Regions from separate parts of the Brevibacterium sp. LE-L genome, predicted to be linked through region 1. Evidence: riboswitches for the same ligand, from Rfam matches in the RefSeq annotation. Region 1 holds a riboswitch; each other region holds the start of a gene.
The links. Region 1 has a riboswitch for thiamine pyrophosphate ahead of thiM (hydroxyethylthiazole kinase). Riboswitches for the same ligand answer to the same signal wherever they lie in the genome.
Positions count from the first base shown of each region.

Region 2: linked by a shared signal. The riboswitch ahead of thiM (hydroxyethylthiazole kinase) and the one ahead of thiM (hydroxyethylthiazole kinase) in region 1 are both predicted to bind thiamine pyrophosphate.
Region 3: linked by a shared signal. The riboswitch ahead of ACQE2J_RS15130 (ECF transporter S component) and the one ahead of thiM (hydroxyethylthiazole kinase) in region 1 are both predicted to bind thiamine pyrophosphate.
Region 4: linked by a shared signal. The riboswitch ahead of thiD (bifunctional hydroxymethylpyrimidine kinase/phosphomethylpyrimidine kinase) and the one ahead of thiM (hydroxyethylthiazole kinase) in region 1 are both predicted to bind thiamine pyrophosphate.

Region 1 covers NZ_CP189759.1:1,254,605-1,261,804, reverse strand. Annotated here, with positions in the region: gene ACQE2J_RS05655 (TenA family protein) at 1-411, opposite strand, end outside; gene thiD (bifunctional hydroxymethylpyrimidine kinase/phosphomethylpyrimidine kinase) at 495-1,409, opposite strand; gene thiE (thiamine phosphate synthase) at 1,406-2,185, opposite strand; gene thiM (hydroxyethylthiazole kinase) at 2,182-3,096, opposite strand; TPP riboswitch at 3,084-3,216, opposite strand; gene ACQE2J_RS05635 (winged helix-turn-helix transcriptional regulator) at 3,304-3,768, opposite strand; gene ACQE2J_RS05630 (SRPBCC family protein) at 3,881-4,387, shown strand; gene ACQE2J_RS05625 (sugar ABC transporter permease) at 4,423-5,634, opposite strand; gene ACQE2J_RS05620 (ATP-binding cassette domain-containing protein) at 5,631-6,455, opposite strand; gene ACQE2J_RS05615 (substrate-binding domain-containing protein) at 6,551-7,200, opposite strand, start outside.
Region 2 covers NZ_CP189759.1:1,387,627-1,394,826, forward strand. Annotated here, with positions in the region: gene ACQE2J_RS06210 (CGNR zinc finger domain-containing protein) at 1-341, opposite strand, end outside; gene ACQE2J_RS06215 (alpha/beta fold hydrolase) at 389-1,228, shown strand; gene istA (IS21 family transposase) at 1,315-2,901, shown strand; gene ACQE2J_RS06225 (ATP-binding protein) at 2,898-3,668, shown strand; gene ACQE2J_RS06230 (NUDIX hydrolase) at 3,998-4,441, opposite strand; TPP riboswitch at 4,432-4,530, opposite strand; TPP riboswitch at 4,967-5,062, shown strand; gene thiM (hydroxyethylthiazole kinase) at 5,151-5,975, shown strand; gene thiE (thiamine phosphate synthase) at 5,972-6,607, shown strand; gene ACQE2J_RS06245 (ABC transporter substrate-binding protein) at 6,663-7,200, shown strand, end outside.
Region 3 covers NZ_CP189759.1:3,313,284-3,320,483, reverse strand. Annotated here, with positions in the region: gene ACQE2J_RS15150 (putative quinol monooxygenase) at 1-232, shown strand, start outside; gene ACQE2J_RS15145 (hypothetical protein) at 289-852, shown strand; gene ACQE2J_RS15140 (energy-coupling factor transporter transmembrane component T family protein) at 870-1,715, opposite strand; gene ACQE2J_RS15135 (ABC transporter ATP-binding protein) at 1,708-3,285, opposite strand; gene ACQE2J_RS15130 (ECF transporter S component) at 3,285-3,914, opposite strand; TPP riboswitch at 3,936-4,044, opposite strand; gene ACQE2J_RS15125 (universal stress protein) at 4,136-5,095, opposite strand; gene ACQE2J_RS15120 (DUF4916 domain-containing protein) at 5,232-5,771, opposite strand; gene ACQE2J_RS15115 (MmgE/PrpD family protein) at 5,966-7,200, shown strand, end outside.
Region 4 covers NZ_CP189759.1:1,396,524-1,403,723, reverse strand. Annotated here, with positions in the region: gene ACQE2J_RS06280 (HamA C-terminal domain-containing protein) at 1-635, opposite strand, end outside; gene mobF (MobF family relaxase) at 798-4,355, opposite strand; TPP riboswitch at 4,542-4,633, shown strand; gene thiD (bifunctional hydroxymethylpyrimidine kinase/phosphomethylpyrimidine kinase) at 4,710-5,534, shown strand; gene ACQE2J_RS06265 (TenA family protein) at 5,531-6,193, shown strand; gene tenA (thiaminase II) at 6,190-6,849, shown strand; gene ACQE2J_RS06255 (ABC transporter ATP-binding protein) at 6,850-7,200, opposite strand, start outside.

The DNA of each region.
Region 1 (7,200 bases):
GGAGCGGCTGGCGGCCGTGGCGATGAGGAACGAGACGTAGCCGAGCGCCGTCGGTGAGGCCTTGGCGCCCGCGCTGCCGCCGGTGAGTTCAGCATGTGCGGCCGCCAGTCGCGAATCGGCGAGCAGCTCTTCGTGCATGCCTTCCTCGACCGTGATCGCCTCGGCTGCCGAGCCGGCCCAGAAGCGTGACTCGTCGCGGTCGACGGTCTTTGCGGCGAGGAAGGACATCGCCTTCGCGTAGCCGTTGAGGTAGATGCCGTCCTGGATGATGTAGTTCGTGAACGCCGTGACGTCGAGGCTGCCGTCGGCGAGCTGGGCGAGGAACGGCAGGTCTTCGATCTGTTCGATGATGGGGCGGACACGGTCCCAGAGCTGAGCGGTCTGGGGTCCGGCAGAGAAATCGACGGTCATGGGAACTCCTATGTACTCGTGTGACGTGCGGTTGTGATTCGTGTTGGTCAGATGGGGTGCCCGACCGTGCGGTGAGCGGTCGGTCAGGAAGGCTGCCCGCGGACGATGTCGACCTGATGGTCGACGGGTCCGTGTGCCCCATCCGAGTCGAGGCTGACCTGCCAGCCCGCGGCCGAGCTGAGAGCCCGGGCGAGGAAATCCAGGGCATTGCTGACAGCATCGCCGAGGAGCTCGGACCCGATCTCGGGGGTGCCGGTCACGGCCGCTCCCGCGCCCCCGTTCGCCGATGCTGCGCGTTCACGGCCGAGGACGGCCACCTCGGCGGTGATTGCGGCCGAGAGGGTGCACCCGGTTCCGTGCGTGTTCGCGGTAGCCACGCGGGGGTGGGTGAACTCGCGGACCGAACCGTCCCGGGTGGCGAGGATGTCGGTGACGTCTCCGTCGCTGCCGTGCCCGCCCTTGAGGAGGACGGCGCCGGGCCCACGTTCGAGCAGGCGAAGCGCCTGGTCACGCATCTGGTCGGGGGTCTGCGCTTCGGGTTCGTCCTCGGACAGGAGCAGGGCCGCCTCGGGGAGGTTGGGAGTGATGAGGTCGGCCACGGGCAGCAGGTGGGTGCGGACCGCGTCGACGGCGTCGGACTCGAGGAGGCGATGGCCCGAGGTCGCGATCATCACCGGGTCGACGGTGTAGAAGCCGAGCAGGCCTTCGGCGGCGCGGGCGACGACGAGGTCGACGAGGGATCGGCCGCCGAGCATCCCGGACTTCGCGGCGTCGACGGGCATGTCTTCGAGCACGGAGTCGAACTGGTCGGCGACGAAGTCATCGTCGATCGGGTAGACCCGAGACACCCCGTGCGTGTTCTGGGCGAGGAGGGCGGTGATGACGCTCGTGCCCAGGGTCTTGCGCGTGGTGAAGGTCTTGAGGTCGGCGTGGATTCCGGCTCCCCCGCTGGGGTCGGTGCCGGCGATGGTCAGCGTGATCGGCGGGCGCGTGCTCATGCCTGGCCGCCGGCGGTGCTGCCTGCGCTGTCCGCGCGGCCGTCGTGATCGCGTCCCGCGAACGCCGACAGCAGGTCTTCGGCGGCGGCCTTCGGATCATCGGCCAGGCAGATCGCCGAGACCACGCAGATCCCGATCAGCCCGCGTCCGCTCAGGTCAGGAGCTCGGTCGGCGGTGATTCCGCCGATCGCCACGGCGGGGATGCCTGCCTCTGCGACCAGTTTGCCGAGGCGGTCGGGTCCGATGCCGTCGGGTGCGTCGGCCTTCGTCGTGGTGTCATAGACCGGACCGATGCCGACGAGGTCGACGACGCCGGTGTCCCGGGCGGCGGCGAATTCGGCGCTGGTGGCGGCCGAGAGACCGATGAGCGGTGCCTCACCCACGACGGCGCGCACCTCGGTGACGGTGGTGTCGGTCTGGCCGACGTGGATGTGGATGGTCTCGCCCTCGTCGATGAGGCGGCGGGCCACCTCAACGCGGTCGTTGAGGACGACGGGCACGATGCGGTCGGTGCCGCGGGTGGCGGTGTCGACGGCGGCGATGACCTGACGGGCGAGCGAATAGAACTCGCCGTCATCGATGTCTTTGTCGCGGACCTGGATGATGCCGACTCCCCCGGCGACCGCGGCCTGGACCGTCTGGGCAACGGTGCGACCGGCCGCCTCACATTGGGCGGAGTCGGTGACGAGGTAGAGGCGGGTGTCGATGCCGACGAAGCGGTCGGTGTCAGCAGCGTTGCGCAGATCGTCGGTGATGTGCGCGGATCCGGCGGTCATGCCCGCGCGCCTTCGTCCGCGGCGAGTGTGTCGAGGCTGACCCTGGCCTGTGCGAGCCGGTCGTCGTCGACGGCGTGGAGTGCGTCGAGGAAGTTCACCGAGTAGCTGCCCGGTCCTTTGGCTCCCTCGGCGGCGTCTTCGCCGGCGACCGCGAAGTGGGCGTGGGCGGCGACGACGGCTTCGAACCTCGCCGAGGCGGCCTCACCGCTCGTGGTGTGTTCCGATGCGTTCACCGCCGAGGCGTCGGCGTCGGGATCGGCGAGTCCACCGCGAGCGGCGGCGAGGTAGGCGGCGGTGACGGCTCCGAGCGAGCAGCCGGTGCCGATGACCAGCGGCATGTATTCGTGGCCGCCGGCGATGCGGGCGACATGGTCGGCGCCGTCGATGTGGGCGACGATCGCGTCCGTGGGTCCGGAGACTGCGACGATCGCCCCGGTTTCTCGGGCCAGCTTCGCGGCGGCGGGAAGGACCGCATCGACGTCATCGGTGGAGTCGACTCCGCGTCCGCCGAGGCCGACTCCGGCCAGCGCGGCGATCTCGGAGGCATTGCCGCGGATGGCGGTCGGGTGGTCGGCGGCGGCACGACGGATGCGGGAGGTGCGGAAGTCGACGGCCCCGACGCTCACCGGATCGAGGACCCAGGGCTTGCTGGCCGCGTTGGCGACGTCGATGGCGGCATCGGCGGCGAGCAGCTGGTGGTTCGAGGCGGTGCCGAAGTTGATGAGGACGCCGCTGGCGATGCCGGCGAACTGCCCGGCGTCGGCTTCGTGGTCGAGCATCGCCGGGGAGGCACCGATGGCCAGGAGCACGTTGGCGCTGAATTGCTGCACGACGGTGTTCGTGATGCATTGGATGAGTGGATTGCTTGCACGCAGTCGCGCATTGGCAGAACGCAGGTCGAAGTCAACCATGACGATCCCTTCGCTAGTATGGCCCAGATCAGGTTCGATGGGTGTTCTCTCAGCCTCGCCGAACTCCGCCTGGACTTCTCGGCCCGAGCGGAACGTCATGAGGCACCCCATGTCATTGGCTTCGACTCTATCAGCCCCGTCGGACACGAGCGACCCCTCAGCCCCGCCCCGGCACCTGCCCACGCCCATTCGTATCGGGTGCCTGTGTCAGTCAGTTCGGTGCGACCACTTCTCCTCAGGCATGCCCGGACCCTTCGAGGCGGTGACGGCGTCAGGTTTCCCACCACAGACATCGCAGCGGATCGAACTATGCACCTCACCCGAGCAGTCATCGTGCCGGTAGATGATCGGCCGCCCGGCAGGGGCTTGCCAACGATCGCCCCAGTCGGTGAACGCGATGAGCACTCCGCGCAGATCACGTCCCTTGTCGGTGAGATGGTATTCGACCCCGCCGGACCCCGAGTTCCGGGACATGATCCCCGCCTCGACGAAGCCATCGAGCCTGGTCGTGAGCACATTGGTCGCCACTCCGAGCCGTTTCTGGAAGTCGCCGAAGCGGGTGACTCCCGCGAACAGCGCATTCCTGATGATCAGCAGGCTCCACCGTTCGCCGACGATCTCGAGCGAGCGCGCAATGGAGCACACTTCGTTGTCATACGTTCTGCCCAGCATGAGAATGATTCTACCTTGATACTTGCATGATGAAAGCAGGCGTGGGATCATCACTTCATCAACTTGTTTGATGCAAGTTGGGATCGGCAGACAACGGCAAAGGAGCCTCGCCATGACCACAGCACATCCCACATCTACGCCCGACGCAATGTCATCGTCGGATTTCACCTTCACCTATGAGGTGCCGCAGTCACCGCAGGAGGTCTACGCCGCCGTGACGAATGTGCGCGGCTGGTGGTCGCAGCGCATCGACGGCGCGACCGACCGCCTCGGCGAATTCGTCTATACGGTGCCGCAGATCCACACCACTCGCGTGCAGGTCACCGAGCTCGTCCCCGGCGAACGCGTCGTCTGGAGGATCCTCGACAATCGTTTCGGAGCGGGTGAGGGCGTCGATGAATGGGCCGGGACGACCGTGCGCTTCGACATCGAGCCGGCCGGCTCCGGTGCCCGGCTGACCTTCACCCATGTGGGGCTGATCCCGATGCTGGCCTGCTATGAGGGCTGCGCACAGGGGTGGACGCGCAATGCCCACGACAGCCTTCACCGGCTCATCACCACGGGCGCGGGAGACCCGATCACTCCGGCAGTCGAAGCGAGTCTGCTCTCCGGCGCCTGACCGCCGGACCATACCCGAGGACGGACGGCTCTCGGCTAACCGCGGCCGACGTACCTCTGGCCGCGGCGGCTGAGTGCGTCGATGACGACGGCGGTGAGCAGGACGAGCGCGGTGATGATCTGCTGCGCATCGGAGTTGAAGCCGATGAGGTAGAGGCCGTTGTTGATGGCGCCGACGACCAGCGCACCGAGCACGGCCGCCCACGCGGTTCCGCGGCCGCCGAAGAGCGAGGTGCCGCCGATGACGGCTGCGGCGATCGCGTTGAGCAGGTCCTGCGTGCTCACCAGCGTCGATCCGGCGTTCGTCGTCACACCGGTTTTGACGAAGCCGAAGAGCGCCGCGAGCACGCCGGCGGCCATGAATACGCTGATGCGCACCCAGGTCACTCGGATGCCGGCACGTCGGGCCGCCTCGACCTTGCCGCCGACGGCGTAGATCGAACGGCCGTAACGGGTCTTGCGCAGCACGAGATCGATGCCGATGGCGATGACCATCATGAGGAAGAACGGCATCGCCAGGCCGAAGTCCTGGTTGACGAGGACGAGGAACCCGAACACGATCGCGGTCAGCAGCACGATGCGCACGATCACCGAGGTCCAGCTCGGAGCGTTGAGTCCCTCGCGGTGACGGCGCAGCTTCGAGTAGATGATGCCTGCTCCGAAGCCGATGATCGCGATCGCCCCGAACACATAGGCCCAGACCGCCGGGAAGTAGTAGCTGGCGAAATCGAAGGCGAAGGTGTCCGACATCGACAGGTTCTTCTGCGTGCCCAGGGTCGTCAGCGTCAGACCGGTGAAGGCGAGCAGACCGGCCAAGGTCACGACGAAGGCCGGGATGCCGACGACGGCGAAGAACCAGCCCTGGATCGCACCGACGACGAGGCCGAGCAGCAGCATGATGATCAGCGCGATCGCCGGCGGCACACCCTGCCTGACCACGAGCACTCCGAGCAGGGAGGCGGCCAGGCCGCCGAGCTGCGCAAGCGAGAGGTCGATCTCGCCGAGCAGCAGGATGAGGTTGATGCCCAGTGCCAGGATCGCGAGGAATGCGACCTGCGTCGAGAGGTTGACGAGGTTGGCCGGGGAGATGAAATTGCTGTCGGCGGTCTGGAAGACGATGACGATGACGACGAGGGCGAGGATGACCGGGAATGACCCGAGCTGGCCCTCTTTGACGCGGCGGATGAATGTGCTGACGATGCCTTCGGACGAGATCCGCTCATCGGTGATGAAGGAATTGCGGGTCATCGACGCTCACCCCTTCGTGCTGCGCGTTTGGTCACAACGTTGTCGCTGGCTCCGGTGATCGCTGCCACGAGCACATCGGTGCGTTCGTCTCCCGGGAAGTCGCCGGCGTCTTTGCCCAGACGCAGCACGTGCACCCGGTCGCACACCGCCTGCACATCGGCCATGTTGTGGCTGACGAGCAGCACCCCGAGGTCGCGTTCCTTGAGCCGTTCGATGAGGTTGAGCACCTCGGCGGTCTGCGCCACACCGAGCGCCGCAGTCGGCTCATCGAGCATGACCAGCGAAGGTTCACCGAGGAGGGACCGGGCGATCGCGACCGTCTGCCGCTGACCGCCGGAGAGGGCGGCGATCGGTACGCGCACGCTCGGGATCTTCGCCGACAGGCTGCGCAGCAGCTCCCAGGACTTCGCTTCCATGGACACCTCGTCGAGGACTCCGCCGCGGGTCTTCTCGTGCCCCAGGAAGAGGTTGGCCACGACGTCGAGGTTCTCGCACAGGGAGAGGTCCTGGAACACGGTGGCCACTCCGGCCTTCTGCGCATCCTTCGGCGAGGAGAACTTCTGCGCCGCCCCATTGATGAGGAGTTCGCCCTCATCAGCACCGTGGACTCCGGCAATGACCTTGATCAAGGTCGATTTGCCGGCACCGTTGTCGCCGACGAGTCCGACGACTTCGCCGCGGCCGACGGTGAGATGGATATCGGTCAGAGCCTGGACGGCGCCGAACCGCTTGTTGATTCCGCGCAGTTCGAGCACGGTGTCCGTTCCGCTTCCCGGCGCCCACGCTTCTGCGGGAGCCGGTTCGGGTGTCTCAGATGTCATCTGTTCCTACTTGTCGCTGTCGATGACCTCGCCGGCCGGCGACCGAGGTGGTCGCCGGCACGAGGTCGGGCCTTGCGCGCGGCTTTGCGCACGGGTTATTTCACGCCTGCTTCGTCGCAGAGCTTCTCGACGTTTCCGGAGCAGATGTCGGAGGCCTTGATCTGATCACCGACGATGTCCTTGATGTTGTCCTTGGTGACAACCTTCGCCTCGACGAAGTCCGTCGGGGTGTCCTTGTACGTCGTGCCCGCATCGACATCCTCACCGCCGGCCAGAGCGATCGCGGCTTCAGCGGCGAATTCGGCCTGCGGTGGGATCGACTTGTAGATCGTGGCGTACTGGTCACCCTTGAGGATGTTCTGCAGTCCGTCGACCTCGGCATCCTGGCCGGTGATCACCGGATCGACCTTTGCCTTCTTCGTCGCGGCGATGACGCCGCCGGCGGTGCCGTCGTTGGCCGAGTAGATCGCGATCGGTTCCTCACCCTTGCCCTGCAGCTGGCCCTCGACCCACTGGCGAGCGTCGTCGGGGTTCCAGTCGAGGGTGTCGTGGCTGGCCGCGATGTCGACGCCCGCGCCCTTGAGGGTCTCTTCGGCACCGGCCTTGAAGTCCGCGGCGTTCGGGTCCTTCGGGTCGCCGTTGACCATCCACACCGGTCCCGACTTCGGATCGACGCCGGCATCCTTGAGTCCGTCGAGGACGGCCTGTCCCTGCAGGTTGCCGATCTTCTTGTTGTCGAAGGAGG
Region 2 (7,200 bases), 130 kb from region 1:
GGGTCTGATTCGTCAATCTCCTGACGCGGAGCCGCAGCAGCCCATCGGTTGACCAGCAAAATGTGCCGCGAATGCAGCGCTGTTTGAGGGACAAGCAAGGCATCAATACTCTCACGCAGATCAAGGCAGTCGCTCAGATCCTGGTCCGTGATGGAGGTCTCGACGCCGAACCCAGATTCAGGTGGAACGAGCCGGGCTTGCCCTGCCCACACCCTCAGTGTTTCCGGGGAGGTCAGTGTCTCGCGGGGCGTCGTAGCCCGGTCTCGCAGTGTGTTGACGAAATCGAGCGCCACTGATCCGCCGTAGAACAGCCAAGGCTCGAAACGCTGTGATGCAGTCACAGACCTCATTCTATGAGCTAACCCTTTTATGCGGTTAGTATCGAATTGTGATTGATGTTCTGAGCTTGCCTTCGATTCGCCTGCACTACACGCTGTCAGGGAACACTGACCCGAATGCTCCGACGGTCGTGCTCCTGCATGGCTGGCCGCAAACCTCAGCCTGCTGGGATCAGCTCACCCCGCTCCTGCCAGACGCCTATCGGGTCATCGCCCCCGATCTGCGCAGCTACGGGCTCAGCGACAAGCCCCAGGGCGGGTACTCCAAACGTCGCATGGCTGCCGACATCGTGGAACTTCTCGACGCACTCGACGTCGAACGTTCCCATGTGGTCGGCCACGACCGTGGGGCACGAGTAGCGCACAGGTTCGCGCTCGACCAGGCTGACCGGATCAGGACGCTCGCGGTCTTGGATGTCGTGCCCACGCATGCGATGTTCCAATCCGATACCGCGACGGCGGCCGGATTTTTCCACTGGCTCTTCCATATGCAGCACGACCTCCCCGAGGCAATGACATCTGGTCGGGAAGAAGAGTATCTTCGCTATTTATTCCATCGATGGACACTGCGGCGCGACCGTCTCGAACCGATGATCGGTCACTACATCGAGTCCTTCAAGCAACCGGGCGCAATGCATGCGGGATTCGAGGACTACCGAGCGACCTGGGAAGACCTCGATCACGATGAACACGACCATCAGGTGGGGTACCGGGTCACCGTTCCCACGTTGGCCCTTTGGGGAGATCACGGGCTCGCGGCCCAAGCTCCAGTGCTGAGTAAGTGGAGAGACTACGTCGAAGAAACCCGAGATAGCACGTCTCTCCTTGAATGGCGCGTAGCGCTACTTGGTCCCGATAGTCCACGTACCTGGTATCAGTTTTCTGGATAGGTGGTACTGCCGTGATTTCGGTGGTCTTCTGAGCGGTGGGGCGGCACGTCCGTGTCGCCCGTCACTGAGTCGGAAAGGCCCTTGGTATGGTCAACTATCGGGCGATCATGGAGCTGGTGCTCGCAGATCGCAGTTACAGCGAGGTCGTCGAGACCGTCGGATGCTCGCGACGCGACGTCTCTCGTGTGAAGCAAGCCCTCACCCGGCACGGAGTGACCTCGGCTGCGGCGGTCGGTGATGCCGAGCTCGCGGCGTGGTTCCCGGACGGACGCCGGCGGGTCTCGGTGGAGTACGCGCAGCCTGACCTGGCGCGCGTGCTGACGTCGATGAAGCAGAACCGGCACTTCACGCTGCTGCAGGCATGGCGCCGCTACGCCGACACCCAGAGCGGCGGGCAGAAGAAGTACGGGTATTCGCAGTTCTGCGCCCTGTTCGCCGACTACGTCAGATCGCATGACCTGGTCGCCGTGCTCCACCACGAGCCGGGACGGGCGATGCTCGTCGATTGGGCCGGTGACACGCTCGATCTCGTCGACGCGGTCACCGGGCAGGTCACCAAGGCGTACCTGTGGGTCGGGGTGCTTCCCTACTCGGGGGTGTTGTTCTGCCGCGCCTACGCGAACATGAAGTCGCCGGCGTGGCTGGACGCGCACGTGCGCGCGTTCTCGTTCTACAGGGGCGTGGTCCAGCTGGTGGTCCCGGACAACCCGACGACGTCGACGCATCCGCGGCGCAAGGGTGACCGGGAGCGGATTGTCAACGCCCGCTATCAGCAGCTCGCCGACCATTACGGGACCGCGATCGTCCCGGCCCGGGCGGGCAAGCCCCGCGATAAGGCCGCGGCCGAGAACGCCGTCAACGTGGTCAACAAGCGTGTCATCGGCTACCTCGAAGACGAGGTCTGGACGAGCCTGTCCGAGCTCAACGACGCGATCGAGCAGCGCGTCGACGAGATCAACCACGACCTGCGTCGGGCCGACGACACGACCCGGTGGCAGCGATTCGAGGCCGAGGAGCTGTCTTTGCTCGGTCCGCTGCCCGATGCGCGGTTCGAAGAGGTCGAGTGGAAAGAGCTCAAGGCAGGGCGGAACTACCACGTCACCGCCGATTCCCAGCGCTACTCCGTGCCCTATCAGCTAGCCGGGCGACTGTTGCGGGTCCGGCTGACGTCGTCGCGGGTGACGGTGTTCGACGGCACCGCGATCGTGTGTGAGCACCCCAGACTGTGGGGCCGCAAGGGCCGGTACTCGACGCTTCCCGAGCATGTGCCCAAGCAGCATCAGGGCATCGACGGCCTGTGGTCGAGGCGCTGGTTTACCGATCGTGCCCGCAGCGCCGGCCCGGCGACCGTGACGGTGATCGAGCAGGTCCTCGACCGGCAGACGATCGAGGCGCAGGGATATCTCGACTGCCAGAACATCCTGAGCGGACTCGGAAAGCAGAACCGGCAGCGGCTCGAGGCCGCCTGCCAGGAACTCGTCAACCGGGGCGGGTACGCCACCTACACGACGCTGAAGCGCATCATGGCTGCGATCGACAGCGACCAGAAGAAACCCAGGGCGCCGATCCCGGCCGCGTCCACACGCAAACGCGCAGCCAGCGCACCGAATGGACCCGATGTGTACGTGCGCGACGCGTCTCACTACGAGACCGGAGGGGAGGAGGCCCGGTGACGTTCACGAGCATCGATTACGACAAGTTCCGCCAGCTGCGGGTCACGCATATCGCGACCCGGTTCGAAGAACTCATCGACGACGAAGCCAACGACACGCTCACCCCGGAGCAGATCTTTCTCACCGCTACCGACGACGCACTCGAGCAGCGCCGGATCCACAAGGTCGACAAGCTCATCCGTGCCGCCGGCTTCCCCCTCCCGCAGGCATCGATCGCGGAGATCGACTACCGCGAGGATCGTGGCATCACCCCGGTGCGGATGCGTCGCTACGCCGCACACGACTGGCGAGCAGATCCCACCAACCTGCTGATCACCTCACCGACCGGCGGTGGGAAGACCTATCTGGCGTGCGCGCTCGGCATCGCGGCGTGTCACAACGGCCACTCCGTCGTCTACGCCCGGATGGACGACCTGGCCAGGAGGTTGGTGATCGCCCGCGGGGACGGTATCGCCCACCAGAAGCTGCTCAACGACCTCTCGCACACGGATCTACTCGTGATCGACGATTTCCTCACCGTCGGGATCGACAGCGACGCTGCCAGCGATCTGTTCGCAGTGCTGGCGAACCGGGAACACCGGCTGCCAACGATGATCGCCTCGCAGACGGGGCCAGCGCACTGGGTGGCCGAACTGCCGGACCGAGTCGCTGCGGACTCGATCGTGAACCGGCTGTCGAACCAGGCCCGAAAGATCAGCCTCGGCCAGATCGACATGCGCAGGCTCCGCCACGAGCAAGCCCGCGCCGACGACGGCTACTGGGAGTAGCCGCCAGGACGACAGGTGCCGGCCCCGAGCACACGCTCGGGGCCAGTACCACTCCCACCGAGCACCAGTACCAGGTACGTGGACTATCCGTACCAACCGACGCTACGCGCCACTTGAAGGTGGCATCATCGAGAACTGCGGGCATTTCGTACCGGAAGAACGCCCTGAATCTCTCGCTATGCGACTGCGAGACTTCTGGGATCGTCACGAAACGATCAACTGACAGAACCCGCATTGTGTCGCACTGCATCTACCAGGAACCCCGTGCGGTTCCAAAAGTAGTTGTCCTCTTTCCGTCGTTCGGTATCATTCAAACGTATTGAGATAGTTCAAGAGCTTTGCGCGAGCCGGAAGGCAGTCTCGGCAACTTCGCGCACATCAAGACTGAGTGCAAGGTCTCCGTGTTCGAGGTCTTCGATTGAAAACCAGCGTGCTTCCAGCGCGTCATCAGCTGCCACGGGTACCCCGGTTCGCCAGTCGCACCGCACCGCGACGAGGACGAAGTGCTGGAGGAGGGTGCCGGAGTCGTCGTGATGGAAGGCATCGACAGCGGTGAACACCTCGCGTGCCTCACCGTGCACGCCGGTTTCCTCATGCAACTCGCGTAGGGCGGCTTGCTGAATTGTTTCGCCGGTTTCGATTTTCCCCCCAGGGAAGCCCCACCGCCCGACATCTGGCGGGTTCGCGCGACGCACCAGCAGCACGTCGCCGCCACGGATGACTGCTGCGATCGTCGCGACGATCGGACGGGACGGAGAGGTGGAAGCACTCACTTGGACATTCCTTCGCTAGTTCGAACTAGAGCAGGTTCGACGGGTGTGATCTCAGCCGCAGATCCCGTGCAGCACCCCGTGTCACGTCACACCAGTCTACCGAGGATTTGTGCTGCTCATCGGTCGCTGGCTCTTTGCGAGGGAACGTTTATCCGAGGTCTTGCGTTCACTCCCGCCGCTTTTTTCGTGTACTGACGGAGGTGCGGGTTCCGTGCAGCAGGAGTGGAGGGCGCCGATGCCGCCGGCCGATCTCACCCGGAGCCCCTCAGAGGCTGGTAGTCCTCAGCGTCTCCGTGCTCCTGCCGACCGCATGGTTTTGTACCAGGATGGGGCCGTGGTCGGCTGCCCGTGTTGGTATTTGATCTTTCTATATGGTCCCTGACACCGTGGGCTGCACCGATCTGGTTCAGTGTCGGCGAATCACCGTCGACAGCCCCCGCCAGGATCTGCCGTGCTCCTGACCATCGGCGGCCCTAGCGTTCCACGGGAGTGCTCCCAGTTGTGGCCGAATGCGTTAGGGTAGTGGGCAGTGACACGGGGTGCCGCACCCAGCGGCTGAGATCACACCCGTCGAACCTGATCCAGTTCGTACTGGCGAAGGGAATGTCCGGATGACTTCAGCGCGTTCGAGATACCGATCCAGGTGTCCGCTTTCGGCGTGCCGTCATGGTGATCGACTTTCTTTCGCAGTGGAAGAAAGCGAGAGTTCATGTCTGTCTCATCATCCGCGGTTCTGCTCGGTGAGCTGAGGGCGCAGACCCCGTTGGTGCAGTGCATCACTAACTCGGTGGTCACGAACTTCACCGCGAACACCTTGCTGGCCATCGGCGCGGCACCGGCGATGGTCGACATCGTCGGCGAGGCCGGACCGTTCGCCCGTGTCGCCGGGGGCCTGTTGGTGAATCTGGGAACGCCGATCCCGGAGCAGCGTGCGGCGTCCGAGGAAGCGGTCGCCGTGGCGAACGATGCGGGCACGCCGTGGGTGCTCGATCCGGTCGCGATCGGGTCGCTGCCCATCCGGACAGCTCTCGCCGAGAAGCTCGCCGCCCAGCACCCGTTCGCGATCCGGGGCAACGCCTCCGAGATCCTCGCGCTCGCGGGGGCCGGAACGGGTGGCAAGGGCGTCGAAAGTGCGGATGAGACCGAGGCGGCCGCACCGATCGCGATGCGGTTGGCGAGAGACCTGCGCACAGTCGTGGCGGTGTCTGGGCCGGTGGATCTGGTCACCGACGGTGAGCGCATCCTCCGGGTTTCAAACGGCGATCTGCCGCTGACGAAGATCACCGGCGGTGGGTGCGCGCTGGGTGCGCTGATCGCGGCATTCGCTGCCATCCGTGGTGAGTTCTCACCGGTCGAGGCGGTGGCTGCTGCGCATGTCGTGTACGGGATCGCCGCTGAGCGGGCCGCTGCAGAGACGGCGGGGCCCGGGTCGTTCGCTGCCCGTCTGCTCGACGCGCTGTACGCGATCAGCGCAGCGGAGGTGAGCGCGTCGGAGCAGGTGCGCGCCGAGACGGCGCCGGGCGGTGGGGCGTGAACCTCGGCATCTACCTGGTGACCGATCGTGCGCTCTGCGGTGAACGGGGCGTGGCGGAGACCGTGCGGGCAGCCGTCGATGGCGGGGTGCGCACCGTACAGCTGCGCGACAAGCATGCCGGCTTCGATGCACATCTGCGTGAGCTCGAACGTCTGGCGGAAGCGATCCAGGGCCGCGCGCTGCTGCTGGTCAACGACCGGCTCGATGTCGCGATAGCAGCGAGAGAACGCGGCATCCCGGTCGACGGGGTGCATCTTGGGCAGGGTGACCCCGCCGTGCGATCGGCGCGCGACGAGTTCGGCCCCGATGCCGTGATCGGCCTGACAGCGAACAGTGACGAGCACCTCGCAGCGGTGACGCATTTACCCGAAGGCACTGTGGACTACCTCGGCATCGGCGTGATCCGCCCCACGGCCACCAAGCCGGACCATCCTCCGGCGCTGGGGTTCGACGGCTTTCGACGCCTGGCGGCCGCGGCGTCGGTGCCCTCGGTCGCGATCGGCGGCATCGGTATAGACGATATCGCCCGGCTGCGCGACGACGGCGCCGCAGGGGCTGCCATCGTCTCCGCGATCTGCGCCGCCGAAGACCCCAAGGCGACCGCGCGCCGATTCGTGCGGGCCTGGGGCTGAGCACGAACCGCCCCTGATTCCCAAACCTCATTCCCCGAACAGAACATGGAGAACCGTGACCATCTCACCCAGATTCCGACGCGCATTGACCGCAGCCAGCGCAATCGCGCTCACCACCGTCGTCCTCACCGGCTGCGCCGGCACCGACAACGATGCCCCGGCCGATGATCAGCGCACGACCGTGCGTTTCGCGCTCGACTGGACCCCGAACGTGAACCATACTGGCCTGTACGTGGCCCTGCACGAGGGGTACTTCGAAGACGCCGGCATCGATGTCGAGATCCTGCCGTTCAACAACAGCAACCCCGAGGTGCTCGTCGACGCTGGTCAGGCGGAGTTCGGTATCAGCTTCCAGGACACCGCCTCCATGTCGATCGCCTCCGGCGCCGACCTCACATCGGTGCTCGCCGTGCAGCAGACGTGGGCGACCGAGGTCGCTGTGCTCGGCGACCGCGACGACATCACTAGCCCCGCAGACCTCGACGGTCTCGTCTTCGGCGGCTTCGACAACCCCGCCGAAACGATCACCATGCAGGGTGTCGTGCAGGCCGCAGGCGGTCAAGGCGACTTCGAGACTGTCGTGCTCGGCACGA
Region 3 (7,200 bases), 2.1 Mb from region 1:
GGCCGAACCGGGCAATCTCTTCTTCGAATGGTCGAAGAGCCTGGAGAACCCGAACGAGTTCGTCCTCGTCGAAGCATTCACCGACGAGGGTGCCGAACCGCATGTCACGAGCGATCACTTCGCTGCCGGGCTCGAAGCGATGCGCCCGCACCTGGCCTCGACCCCGAAGATCATCTCCCGCAAGATCGACGGCGAAGGCTGGGACGAGATGGGCGAACTCAAGATCGACTGATCGCCGGACCGGCCTGAACCGTCGCTATTGGGCGCCGCAGAGATTAGACTTCTGCCATGGCGACCAGAGGGATGAACATTCCGGCGATCGAGACCGCCCTCGGCGAGAAGTGGGAGGACACCCGCGCTCGCCTCGAGGCGGCCGGGGGAGCGTCGGCGAGTCACAGAGAACTTGCCGACGCTCTCTATCCGCAGTTCGAAGGCCAAGTCGACAACCACGGCTGGTGGGTCCAAGGTGCAGTCGTCGCCTACGAGCAGGAGATCGGTCGGCGGGTGCCGGGGCAGCGTGCCGACGGCACCTTCGACGTGGCTGTCTCCCGCACGATTTCCGGTCAGCGCAGCGACCTCATCGCGAAGTTCGCCTCCTTCGTCGACGGCACTCTCAACGGAGCGGCCCTCGAGGGAGAACCCCGCACCTCCGAGACCGCGAAGCGCTCCTTCTGGCGAGCGGACCTCGACGGCGGGATCAAGGTCGAAGTCGCCGCCGAGGCGAAGAGCGACGACAAGACTCTCGTCGTCCTCACCACCTCGAAGCTGCCGAGCCCGGACGCTCTCGAAGACTGGCGGGCCTTCGGCAAGGACTTCCTCAGCCGGCTCGCAGGCCCGTCGGCCCGGGACTGAAGCGCTTCGGCTCAGCTTCAGCCGATGATCGGATTCCAGGTCCCCAGCAGGTGCGCGGCGACGATCGCCAGTGCACAGACGGCCAGGCTGATGAGCACGACCACGAGATCCCGGATCCCGAAGTGTGAGCGCCTGCGCCATGTCCGGCCGGGACGACCGAACGCACGGCCCTCCATCGCCATCGCCAGTGTGGTGGCGCGACGAATCGAGACTACGAGCAGGACGAACACCCCGCTGAAGAGGCTGTGAGTCCTCCGCAGCAGCGAACCTCCGGCCACACCCCTGGCTCGCCGCGCCATCGACAGCACCTGCCATTCGCTGACCAGGAGTCCGAGGAGCCGCGAGGCGGCAAGCACAGAGACCACGACCACCTCGGGCAGGCGCAGATGTTGGATGAGCGCATCGGACAGGTCGCGCGGATCGATCGTCGAGGCGAGCACGATGAGCGGAATCGCCAGGGCCAGAGCCCGGAGGAAGATCGCGGCGGCCGCGGACAGCGATCCGGTGGTGAATAGGATCGGTCCGAAGTCGACGACGACGGGTCCGGTCTTCTCCGCCAGCAAGGCGGTACCCCAGGCCGCGAGCAGGGCGCCGGCAGGCAGGAACCACAGTCTCTTCGCCGCGGCCGACAGGTCGAGACCCGTGGCCGGAAGGGCAAGAAGGCAGAAGACGAAGACGACTCCGGCCGAGACCAGATCGATGCTCAGCAGAGCCCCGACCATGAGGATGAGTGCCACGCCGATCTTCGTCAGCGGGTTGCACCGAACCACGAGGGTGCTGCGCATGACGGGAATGAGCTGGCCCGGATCCGGAACGGCCGCCTCGGTGGGGGAGGAGCGCACCCGCACGAGTCGTTTACTCACCGCGATCACCGGCCCTGACCTGGACGTCGGCGGACAGAGTCGTGGCCCCACCACCGTGGTCGCCGAGATCGAGGAGATCGGCCCCGATCGCCTCGAGGAACGCCTGATCGTGACTGACCGCCACGACCGCAGATCCGTGCGCGAGAGCATCGAGGAACATCTCGACCAGTCCCGCCCACGTCAGCGCATCCTGACCGAAGGTCGGCTCGTCGACGATGAGGACTCGCGGTCGAGGTGCCATCATGGCCGCCACCGACAGGCGCCGTTTCTCTCCTCCGGACAGGCTCTGCGGGTGCGTCTGCGAGAGTTCGGCCAGACCGAGTGACACGAGCAGGTCATCCACTCGTGTCGCGATCTCGGCACTCGACCAGCCGGCCAGTCGCGGACCGAGTTCGAGTTCGCCGGCGACGCTGGAAGCGAGGAACTGATGCGCGGGTTCCTGGAAGACCATCCCGATGCGCGGGGCCAACTGAGCAGAAGGCCAGGCGAAGGGGCGGGTGCGTCTGAGTCCGTCACGCAGCTCTGCCTCGGCGTGGACCGCACCGGCGAATTCGGGAATGAGCCCGGCCATGGTCAGTGCTGTCGTCGATTTCCCGGCCCCGTTCGGGCCGACGAGGCCGAGCGCCTGCCCGGCGCGCAGACTCAGATCGAGGCCGGCGACCGCGGGCGCGCGCATCCGCGGTCGCGCAACGCTGAGTTCCTCCGTGCGCAGCAGCACCTCGCCGAGGCGGTCGTCCGCCCGGTCGGACAGGACCCGTGACCGTTCGGGCTCACCATCGGTCCGGCCGGATCCGCTCAGCGACCGGGTACGGTCATCGCGGGATCGTGAGGGATCCTCGGGCACCCAGATCCCGCAGTCGATGAGAACGCTTGAGAGATTCGGATGACCGAAGACCCGACTCGGAGCGCCCTGGGCGAGGATTCCCTGCCGGCCGAGCACGATCACCCGATCGACGTGATCGAGCCACAGCCCCACGCGGTGTTCGACGACGAGCATGGTCGCCTGAGTCTCGGCCTGCACGGCAAGGACGGCATCACGGACGCCGGGCGCGGAAGACGGATCGATATTGGCCGTCGGCTCGTCGAGGACGATGACCTCCGGCGACATCGCATGGATGCCGGCCAGAGCTAGACGCTGCTTCTGCCCGCCGGACAGCGCCGCACTCGGATGCTCGGCGGGCAGGTCGAGTCCCATGGCACGCAGAGACGAGGGAATCCGAGCCTCGATGGTCTCGGCGGGCAGACCGAGGTTCTCCATCCCGAAGGCGACATCGTCGCCGATGCGGGAGAAGATCACCTGCGAATCGGGATCCTGCAGGACCAGTCCGGTGCCGCCTCGGCGAGGATTCGGAGCCTCGCCGCCGACGAGGAGCTCACCGCTGGATTCGCCGGACTCCTCGGGCAGGACGCCGGCGATGGCATGGAGCAGAGTCGACTTGCCGGCCCCCGAGGGGCCGAGGAGGAGGACCTTCTCACCCGCGGCGATGTCGATGTCGAGGGGCCCGACAGCCGGTGTATCGCGATCGGCATGCGTCCACGAGTATCCGCGTGCCGTGATCGGCAGTGCCATCAGCGCAGGCGACCGGAGGCGAACGAGCTCAGCGCCCCGGTGGCTGCGATCGCCCGATACGCGTACCAGGCGCCGATGCCGGAGAGGACGAGGCCGGAGACGATGGCGCACACCGCGTAGATCGCCTGATAGCCGAACTGCCATTCGGCGTTGTACATGATGTTCTCGCTCACAGCCATGAACGCCGCGGCCACGACCCCTGACAGTGCGGTGATCCAGAGCGTGAACCGCCTGTAGCCGAAGGCGGCGAAGACGAGTTCGGCACCGAGGCCCTGAATGAACCCGGACAGCAGCACGGTGGCTCCGAAGTGTGAGCCGAGGACCGCCTCGACGATGGCGGCGATGAGTTCGCACAGGAGCGCGGCTCCGGGCTTGCGGATGATCGCAGCGGCCAAGGGGCCGGCGAGGACCCACAGGCCGGCGATGAGCCCGATCGAGGGCGGGAAGGCCTGGAAGGCGAGTTCGAGGACCTTCCAGCTCAGCGCCAACACCCAGAACACGAGCCCGACGGCGATGCCGAGCACGGCGGTGGTGACATAGTCCACGACCCGCCACTGCTTCGATTTCGGAGCCCTGGTGTGTGCGGTCGCCGCGGCGGAGGTGGTTTTCGGTGTGGTGGTTTTCGGCATTGTGCCTCCTCATACAAGGAGGGGTGAAGAGTCTCGACTTCCTTCGGCGGTCCTAGCCGCATCAGGTTCGAGGGTCTGCAGCTTCTTCTGCACTCTCAGCGCCCCTGACGGCGCTCCCCTGTCGTAGCCACCACTGTACAACAGGGGAGAGCGGGCTCCGGCACGGAGCTGTCCGGTCCGCGGACCCTCAGGTGCCGCTGCGCTGTCAGGTGCCGTTGCTGTCAGCTCGGGACGACCATCACCGTGCCCTCGGCATGATTGAGGACTCCGCGTGAGACGGAGCCGAGCAGGACGCTGCGGAACCGTCCTCGTCCGCGCGTGCCCATCACCGTCAGCTGCGCCCTGGCGCTGATCTCGACGAGCGTCTGCGTGGGGTCACCGACCGGCACCGAGGAGGACACCTCGAGATCCGGGAACTGCTCGGACAGCTGCGCGATCTCTTCCTCCAGTCCGGCAGCGATCTGCTTCTGCCGCCGTCCCGTGACTTCGGAGCTGAGCTCGAGCTCGGGGTACCAGTAGAGCCATTCCTCTCCCGCCGGAAGCACCGCGACGACTTCGAGTGCTGTTCGGCGCAGGGCGGCTTCGGCGGCCGCGGTGACCATGGCGACCCGGCCGGTGTCCGAACCGTCGACGGCCACGACCACCGGTCCGTCCGCCTCGGCGTTCGCGGCATGGTGGGGGACGACGATCGTCGGACAGTGAGCGTGAGCCGGCACGGCGGTGGACACCGAGCCGAGGACGCGGCCCATGAAGCCGCCTCGGCCCCGCGCGCCGAGGATGATGACCTCGGCATCGGTGCTCAGCGCGATGAGCGAGCCGGCCGCATCGCCGGGCACGGTGCGGAAGCTCTTCTCTCCGGGATGATCGCGGAGGAGTTCGACCGCCTCGGCGAGGATCTTCTCCGCTTCCTGCTTCGCTATCGCGTCCTCGGGCTCGCTGGGAATCGACGCCATGTTCGGGTAGATCATCGTCGGCAGCGGATATGCGGTCACGACGGTCAACGTGGTCTTGCGTCGTTCGGCTTCCAGCGCGCCGCAGCGGACCGCGAGACCGGCGAGTTCGGAGCCGTCGAAGCCGACGAGGACGCCGAATTCCCGGTTGAGACCGGACTCGGACGGCCGGGCATCAGCCGGACGTGTTTCGGGGGTGTGGGACTCGGGCATTGGGGACTGGGCAGACATCTCGAACCTCTCCCTCGGGGCCTGGCCAACCCAGACGCCGACGACGGCCCCGACCAGCGGTATCGTCTGCGTCGCCACCAGTCTACCAAGGTTATTCTACGGAATGTAGAAAATGGTGTCTGTGAGAACCGCAGTCTCAGACCGGGAAGCCCAGATGGGTGAGCGCGGCCTTGAGGATGAAATCCTGACCGTGGCAGAGCTCGCTGGTGATGTCGGGGCGCAGGGTCTCCTCGGGGGTCAGCCAGTCGAGACTGAGGGCATCGGCTCGTGGAGTGCACTCGCCGCGGACCTCGAGGACGAAGCACATCGAGATCGCGTGCTGCCGGGGGTCGTGGAGGAGGCCGGAGCCTTCGGTCGGGAAGTATTCGGCGATGTGGAACGGGGAGATCGACGGCGGGATGACCGGCAGCGCCATCGGGCCGAGGTCGTTCTCGGCGTGCCGCATGAGCGCGGAGCGGATCGATTCGTGGAAGCGGATGCGCCCGCCCACGACCTCGCGGCCCAGGGTTCCGTCCTCGAGGCTGCGCAGCAGCAGTCCGATGCGTTCGACGTTGCCGGCCTCGCCGACTCGCACGGGGATCGCGTTGACGTAGGGGATGGGGATCCGTCTGCGCAGGCGGGCGAACTCCGCATCGTCGAACCAGTTCTCATCGAAGTCCAATGCAGTGCGGGTCATGAGGCAATCGTCCCATATCGGGGGTCGGTGCAGAAGAGGCATCGGACCCTGTTGGTGAACCAGCGCACACATCGGGTAAAATATCTTGATGTCGAGATAAATCTCCGACCGGCAGAGATCTGCCGAGTGCCGTGACCTACAGTGGGGTCAGCACCTGACGACCAGTTCCGGTCAAGGACTATGAAGGGGTATCCATGATCAATCATGAAGTCCGCACTCATAAGAGCTCAGAGAACCTGGCTCGCGAAGATCAGCTCGCTTGGAAGATCGCCGAAGTCGCATCCGACTCGACGCCGGTCGACGCAGACGTCACCGAGATGGTCATCAACCGCATCATCGACAACGCCGCCGTGGCAGCCGCCTCGGTGCGCCGCTCCGCTCCGACGCACGCTCGTGAGCAGGCGCAGGCTCATCCGTTCAACCCGGGTGCCAACATCTTCGGTCTGCCCGTGACCGATCGCTTCTCTCCGGAATGGGCCGCTTGGGCCAATGGTGTGGCCGTGCGTGAACTCGACTTCCACGACACGTTCCTCGCTGCCGAATACTCGCACCCCGGCGACAACATCCCGGCCGTCCTCGCGGTCGCCCAGCACAAGGGCATCGGCGGCAAGGACCTCATCAACGGCATCGCCACCGGCTACGAGATCCAGGTCGACCTGGTCAAGGGCATGTGCCTGCACGAGCACAAGATCGACCACGTCGCCCACCTCGGCCCCTCCGCGGCGGCCGGCATCGGCGCGCTGCTCGGCCTGCCCACCGAGGTCACCTTCCAGGCCGTCCAGCAGGCGCTGCACGTGACCACCGCGACCCGTCAGTCGCGCAAGGGCGAGATCTCGTCCTGGAAGGCTCATGCTCCCGCCTTCGCCGGGAAGATGGCCGTCGAGGCCGTCGACCGTGCGATGCGCGGTGAAGGGGCACCGAACCCGATCTACGAAGGCGAAGACGGCTTCATCGCCTGGATCCTCTCCGGCCCCGAGGCCCGCTACACCGTCCCGCTGCCGGGCCAGGGCGAAGCGAAGCGTGCGATCCTCGACACCTACACCAAGGAGCACTCGGCCGAGTACCAGGCGCAGGCGCTCATCGACCTTGCGCGCAAGCTCGGCGGACAGATCGAGGATCTGACGAAGATCAAGCGCGTCGTCATCCACACCTCGCACCACACCCATTACGTCATCGGCACCGGCGCGAACGATCCGCAGAAGATGGATCCCAAGGCCAGCCGCGAGACCCTCGACCACTCGATCATGTACATCTTCGCCGTGGCCATGCAGGACCAGGGCTGGCACCACGAGCACTCCTACGCTCCCGAGCGCGCCGGTCGTCCCGACACCGTCGAGCTGTGGCACAAGATCGAAACCACCGAGGACCCGGAGTGGACCCGTCGCTACCACTCGACCGACCCGAACGAGAAGGCCTTCGGCGGCCGCGT
Region 4 (7,200 bases), 140 kb from region 1:
ACGACACTCTTGAATGTTCTGTCCAACGAGGTCTTTCGAGACAACAGCGCGGTGATCATGTCCCGGTGAGGATAGTCGTCAGGAATCTTGTCGGTTATGGCGGCAAATTCGTACCGCAGGTAGTCGCGACTGAGATGTAGCTTCAGCTCATCATATATTGCGCTGGCTGCACCGTAGCTGTCCTTATAGAGCTTCGATTCGCCAAGCCAGAGTTCTAGTTCCCCGGAGGCTCCTGTATCGACAATGTGGGCACAGTCGAAACCTTTGACAGTGTCGTTGGCAGCGTCTTTGAAGTAGATCCGGGATATAAGTCGCGAACTTCCATAGAACTTGCGCAGAATCATGTGAAGGAGGAGTTCACCAATTTCTCCTCTTCTCTCAAAGTCGATGGTGGCGTAAACACGACTGAGAGCCTTCCCGAGCAGTGCTGTGCCAGTAGCGTGGTTGTACCCTTCCAGTTCTTGCGTAGGAAGAATCCAATCGGCTGCCCAATTGATCAGGTCGACGCTGAGGTCATCGGAGCGCCATGTTCCATCTTCGAAACCGGCGCAAAACGTTGCAGATGGTAAGAGACTGTCGGTGTGATCTACGACGAGTTCAAGGATCGTCTCAGGAACTGGGAGCTTCGTAGCCATTGCCGACAGTTACCTCCGTGGATAGCTGAAGACGCTCAACGGAGGTGCCCATGAGGTCGAAGTTGCTGTCATAGCTACGCGTGCCGCAGCCATGCGGTTGAGTCACATCCTATCCTCTTCGGCTGTAGCCAAGAGGTCCTCTGGCGTGAGTGTCACCAGATGTCACAGGGATCGTTCTTGCCTCCTGACGCTGACAGAACGTTGGGCGACAGAGTCTCCGGTCTGAGGAGTATCCGCAGCTACCCGACGTATGGCTGCCGCTGCGCGGGCGCGGTCAATCTTCTGCGCCGCGCTCTGGGGTGCCGGGCCGAGTGGGGTGTCGTCGCTGATTTGGTAGCGGTCGCGGTAGGCCGCGATGGTCCGGGCGTCACGTCGCCAGCGTGCCTGTTCGCGGTCACCGGACGGCGGGTCACCGAGCGGCTGGGTCCACGGTTCGCCGGTCTGGCGGGCGGTGTCGAGGATCGCGTCGGCGCGGGTCTCGATCAGCTCTCGTCGCTCGGTCAAGGCCTGGAGCATGTCTGCCGCGATCGGGCCCTGCACGTGCGGGATGAGGCCGGCGATCAGCCGCGGGGTCTTCCTCGTGCGCCCCGACCCGGCCGGCTGGGCGGTGGCGCGTGCGAGACGGTAGTGCATGACCTTGGCGATGTCCTCGGCGTCATCGAAGCCGCGAGCAGCCACCAGGCGCGGGAAGAGTGTATCGACGTCGTGGTGGTTGGCCTCGGCGCGGCGCAGCTCGGCAGTCAGCGCTCCGAACGCGACCGAGCCCAGCGTGGCGTCGGCCTGCTCTTCGGTCAGGCCTGAGTCGCGGATGAGGGCGGCCCAGCGGTCGTGTTGGGCGGCTGCGGCGATGGTTTCGTACTCGGCGGCGAGCTGAGCGATCGAGCCCCACTGGTCCTGCTCGGCGGTGATCGTCTCGTGCGCGGAGAGCTCGGCTCCCGAGTGCTGCAGCACTCCGTAGAGGACCGAGCGGCCGGTGGCTTCCTCGTTGTCCGAGGGGTGCGGTGCGGCGTGGTCGTCGGGGCGGTCGAGGACGACGTAGGCGTGGTTGGACTCGCGGCCGCGGGTCATCGCGACGTAGACGTTCTCACGGGTCGAGGACGGCTCGACCAGCACATGTGCGGCATCGACCGTGATGCCCTGCGCCCTATGCGCAGTGACGGCGTATCCCAGATCCACGTGCTCGGCCACGTAGTCGGCCGGCAGCACGATCGACCCGAACCTTCGGCCGGGCTTGCGGATCGTGATCGACCCATCATCGCGCACGTCAGTGACCTGCCACCGTTCGCCGTTGCGCACCCACCCCCGGCCTGTGCCGGTGCGCAGGCGCCGGTCGTTGCGGCGGGTGATGATCGTGTCCCCGACCCCTGCGGACGTGCGCTCGGCCAGCGCGACCTCTCTGGTGGGGCGGATCGTGCCGTCCAGGATCAGGTCGGCACGGGCCCTCGCGTTCAGCGCGGTCACGTCATCGCGGGTCTCGGCGATCAGCACCGACGCCCGTCCGGCGTCGCGGTCGGCACGCCAGGCGGTGTAGGCGGCGTCGATCATGTCCTCGGCGTCACCATCGCTGATGCGGCCGTGACCTGCGTAGGTGTCGATCACGCGGGTGCGGCCGTGGCGCAGATCGAGGGAGGCGGTCTTCTCCCATTCGTGGACGAAGCGGTGCACGTCCACGAGCTCGGGAGCGTCGTCGCGGTCGGCCACGAGCATCCCGAAACTCCCGCCCGCATCGACCGACTGGAGCTGCCCGTAGTCGCCGACCAGCAGCACCTTCGCACCCGCGCCGGCCGCCAGGGCGGTGATGCGATCCAGCGACAGGGTGCCGGCAAGGGAAGCCTCGTCGATGATGACGAGCTGACCTTCCTCGAACGTGGTGCCCTGGGTCAGATGGTTCTGCCACCATTTCGCCGTGTTCTCGGTCGCGATCCCGAGATCCTCACCGAGAACTTGCGCGGCCACCGCCGACGGCGCAAGCCCGACCACCGAGCCCTTCCCGTGCTGCTTCTCCCATGCCTGGCGCAGCGCTGCCATGGCGGTGGTCTTCCCGGCACCGGCCGGGCCGACCAACACGTCGAGAACCCGGCCGGAGACTGCGATCTGGGTGAGCGCTGCCGCTTGGTCGTCGCCGAGCAGGTGCCCTTCCCGGTCGGGCTTCGCGGTGATCTTCTCGACCGTCTCGACCTCGACCATCGGGCCGGTCAGGGTGCGGGAGCGTTCCAGGAGACGGTCTTCGGCCTTCAGCAGCACCGTGGAGGAGAACACGGTCGAGTGGCGGCGCCGGAACACGCTGGTGCCGTCTGGGCGGCGGAAAGCGGCCGGGCTGGTAGCGAGCTCGGGCGGCGTCAGCCGCAGTGAGGCCTGCTCGGCGGCATCGGCGATCATCCCCACGGTGGCCTCCCGGTCGCTCGCGGTCGCGAACCGCCATTCTATCGACTGTCGGCTTGCCTCGGCGTGGAGGTTCCATCGCCGCCAGGTCGAGCGCTTCTCGCCCACAACCTCGACCACCGAGGCGCCGAGCTTGGCGATCACCTCTAACGGCACATCATCAGTCCGCAACGGCCGCACCTGCTGCGCCGTGGCGAGGAGACCACCGGCCCAGCCGGTCGCGTCCTCACCCAGTAGACGGCCGGCCCGCTCGCGCCAGCCGCTCGTCAGGTCGGCCAGGGAGTGGACCTGCTTCTCGGGGCGGGTGGCGAGGGTGGCCTGGGCGCGCAGGCGCACGATCGTCCGCGCCGAGGGCCGGCGACCGTGCTCGGCGGTGTAGGCGGCGATGAGCCGGTCGGCCTCGGCATCGATATCGCGGGCGCGGGAGGAGAACTCCTCGATCAGCTCCTCGCTGACCCCGGTGATCTCCCACGCCGGGTTACGGTCCCGGCCCCGATCCCGCGCCTCCCACTCCACGCCGAGCGTGCCGGTGAGGCGGTCGGCCAGAACCGCGTTGTAATGCTCCGAGAGCGCGACCACCGCCGCATGCATGGGCCGCCCGTCCAGCGACCGCCAGCGTCCGTCCAACGCGGTCTGGACCTTGTTGGAGATCACGACGTGGGTGTGCAGCTGCGGGTCCCCGGAGCGGCTGTCGTAGTGATCGAAGGCCGTGGCGATCAGGCCGGTCACGTCGACCTGGGCGACCGCGCCATCGGCGGCGGTGTAGCCGGTGCGGGTCGCGGCGACCTCGCGCTCCATGAAGTCCACGACCTCGGCGACCGCGTCGTGATGCGCCTGAGCGATCAGGGCCTGCGTGCCGGCGTCGGCCACGCCCCACAGCACCGAAACGGACTTCGGCACCGAAAACGTGTAGTCGAAGCCCGCAACCGAACGGCGGTTGCCCCGCTCGATCTCCTCGGCCTCGATCTGGCTGATCTGCTCGGCACGCTCACCCATCCCCAGGCCAGGGTCGAGGTCCGCGACGCGCTGCTCGATCCGTTCCGCGACCGAGACGTACCGTGGGAAGGCCCGCCCGAGCGGGTCGCCGCTGACGGGGTCGCGGCCCATGCCGATCAGCAACTGCAACTGCGACTCTGAGACCTCATCGCCGTGAACGATCTGCCCGTCGCCGAGGCCGTGCAGAGCCGACCCCATCCAAGTGCCCGGTGGTGTTCCCTCCTCCGTGTAGTACCTGGTCAGCGGGGTCGAGAGGGAGCGATCGCCGTCGGCGGCAGCGATCGTGCGAAGCAGGTACTTGTACCCGTCACCCGCACTCATCACCCGCATCGAGACCGTCATGCAGATCAGGTGAACCGCGCAGTCACCATGCAGAACGGTGACAATGTCCGAGCGGCGTGCGTTACTCTGCGTAGCACCTCGTCAACGTAACGGTATTGACAGCCGTCGGTCACGGCGTTCGCACGTCTGAGCGGAGTAGTTCCGCGCCGCGTTCGCCCCTCGACGATGATTTTTGGCTATGGTGGATGTGTAGACACGGGGTGCCCGACGCGGGCTGAGATCACACCCGGGAACCTGATCGAGTTCGGACTCGCGGAGGGATGTCGATGAACGACGTTATGCAGGCACACTTGCGGGTGCTGGCGCGCACTCCCGTTTCCAGGCTCGACACGAGCGAGAGATGGAGACGGGACTTTGATTCCGAACGTATTGACCATCGCGGGCACTGACCCCACCGGGGGCGCGGGGATCCAAGCCGATCTGAAGGCTTTCTCCGCGCAGGGCGCTTACGGGATGAGCGTGATCACGGCCGTCGTTGCTCAGAATACACAGGGTGTGCAGGGCTTCGTCGCTCTGGAGCCGGGATTCGTTGCGGATCAGATCGCCGCGGTGTTCGAGGACGTGCGCGTAGACGCAGTGAAGATCGGGATGGTCGCCAACGCCGCTATCGCCGAGGCGATCGCCGAGAGTCTGGACCGCTACACGAAGTGCCCGGTGGTGCTCGACCCAGTGATGGTCGCCAAGAGCGGAGATCATCTCCTCGAGCAGGACGCCGTCGACACGATCCGCGAGCGACTGGTGCCGCGATCCACCGTGATCACCCCGAACCTCCCCGAGGCCTCGGTCCTGCTCGGACGCGACACCGAGATCGGCGACCTCGCAGGGATGCGGGCGGCGCTGGATGAGCTGCGTGGCCTCGGAGCCGGCTGGGTGCTGCTGAAGGGCGGTCACCTCGGCAGCGGCGAGAGCATCGACATCCTCACCGGTGCCGAGACCATCGAGCTGACCGCACCGCGCATCGACACCGTGAACAATCACGGCACCGGCTGCACCCTGTCGGCCGCGCTCGCCGCCCTCCTCCCGGGCCAGGCCGTGCCCGTGGCGGTGCAACACGCAAAGGAGTACCTCACCGAGGCGCTTCTCCGCGCCGGAGACCTGGAGGTCGGCTCCGGTCACGGCCCCGTCCACCACTTCCACGCCCTCTGGGGCGACGCACTTGACCGAGGAGGAGAACGATGACCGAGAGATTCACCGACGCGCTGCGCGATCAGAACCGAGACACCTGGGAGCGGGCGGTCTCGCACCGCTTCGTGCGCGAACTGTTCGACGGCAGCATCGACGACGCCGTGATGGCTGGCTACCTCGTGCAGGACTATCGCTTCCTCGACGGCTTCCTGGTACTGCTCGGCTCTGCGGTCGCGAGCGCCGACGCGCTCGAGCCGCGGCTGAGGCTGGCCCGCTTCATCGGCGAAGTCGCGGGCGACGAGAGCACCTACTTCCTGCGCGCCTTCGACGCGCTCGGCGTGACCGAAGAGCAGCGTGAGCTGATCCCCGACACGGAGGCGACCACCGCGTTCACGGCGCTGTTCCGCGAGGCGGCCGAGACCCGCGAGTACGCGGTGATTCTTGCGGTGCTGCTCGTCACTGAATGGCTGTACCTCGACTGGGCCACGAACGCGCCTGAAGCGCTGCCGGAGAGCTTCGTGCATGCCGACTGGATCACGCTCCACGACTACCCCGGGTTCCACGACCTCGTCGCCTTCCTCCGCGCCGAGCTCGACCGGGTCGGCCCCGCGCAGCAGGCGCTTGCCGAGGACTTCTTCGCGCGGGCCGTCGCGATCGAGCTGGAGTTCTTCGACGCCAGCTATACCCACCCGTTGGAAGGAGTAGCCCGATGACCCTCTTCGCAGACCTGAAGACCGCGATCGGCCCCGAGTGGCGGACCTACACCGAGCACGAGTTCGTACAGAAGCTCAGCGAGGGCACCCTGCCGCTGCCCGTGTTCCAGGACTACCTGGTGCAGGATTACCTGTTTCTCGTGCAGTTCGCCCGCGCGAACGCGTTGGCCGCGTACAAGAGTCGCAGCCTCGCCGACATCACAGACGCGAGCGGAGCGCTGCGCGCGATCCTGCACGAGACCGAGCTGCACTGTCGCCTCACCGCGAGGTGGGGCATCCCGGAAGACGAGCTCGATGCGGCGCCTGAGAAGCAGGCGACGGTCGCCTACACCCGCTACGTGCTGGACACCGGCATGTCGGGCGACCTGCTGGACCTGCACGTCGCACTCTCCCCTTGCACGATCGGTTACGGCGAGATCGGCGTCGCTCTCGATCCGGCGCGCCGGGCCCGCGAGGGTCACCCGTACGCGGAGTGGATCGCCGAGTACGCCGGTCCCGAGTTCCAGGGAGCCGCAACGGCTGCGATCCAACGCCTTGACGCGTTGACCGGCGGCGAGGTCACCGAACAGCGGTTCGAGGCGCTTGTGCAGGTGTTCCGCGCCGCCACCCGGCTGGAGGCCGATTTCTGGCAGCAGGCACTCGACTCCGCCGCCTGATCAGCTGCTCAGGGCTTCGAGCAGTGTGCGTTCGAGCCGCGCGAACTCGGGGTGAGCGATGGTCTCGATGCCACGCGGCCTGGGAAGTGCGACATCGATCACCATGCGCACGGAGGCTGGGCGTGGGGTGAGTACGACGACGCGGTCGGAGAGCAGGATCGCCTCGCGAACGTCGTGTGTGATGAGCAGGGCGGTCCAGTCGTGCTCGATCCAGACCTGCTGCAGCCAGGCCTGCAGCTCCTGCTTGGTGAGCGCATCGAGCGCACCGAAGGGTTCGTCGAGCAGCAGGGTCTGCTGTTGCTGCACCACGGTGCGCAGCAGCGCCGCGCGCTGCCGCATCCCGCCGGACAG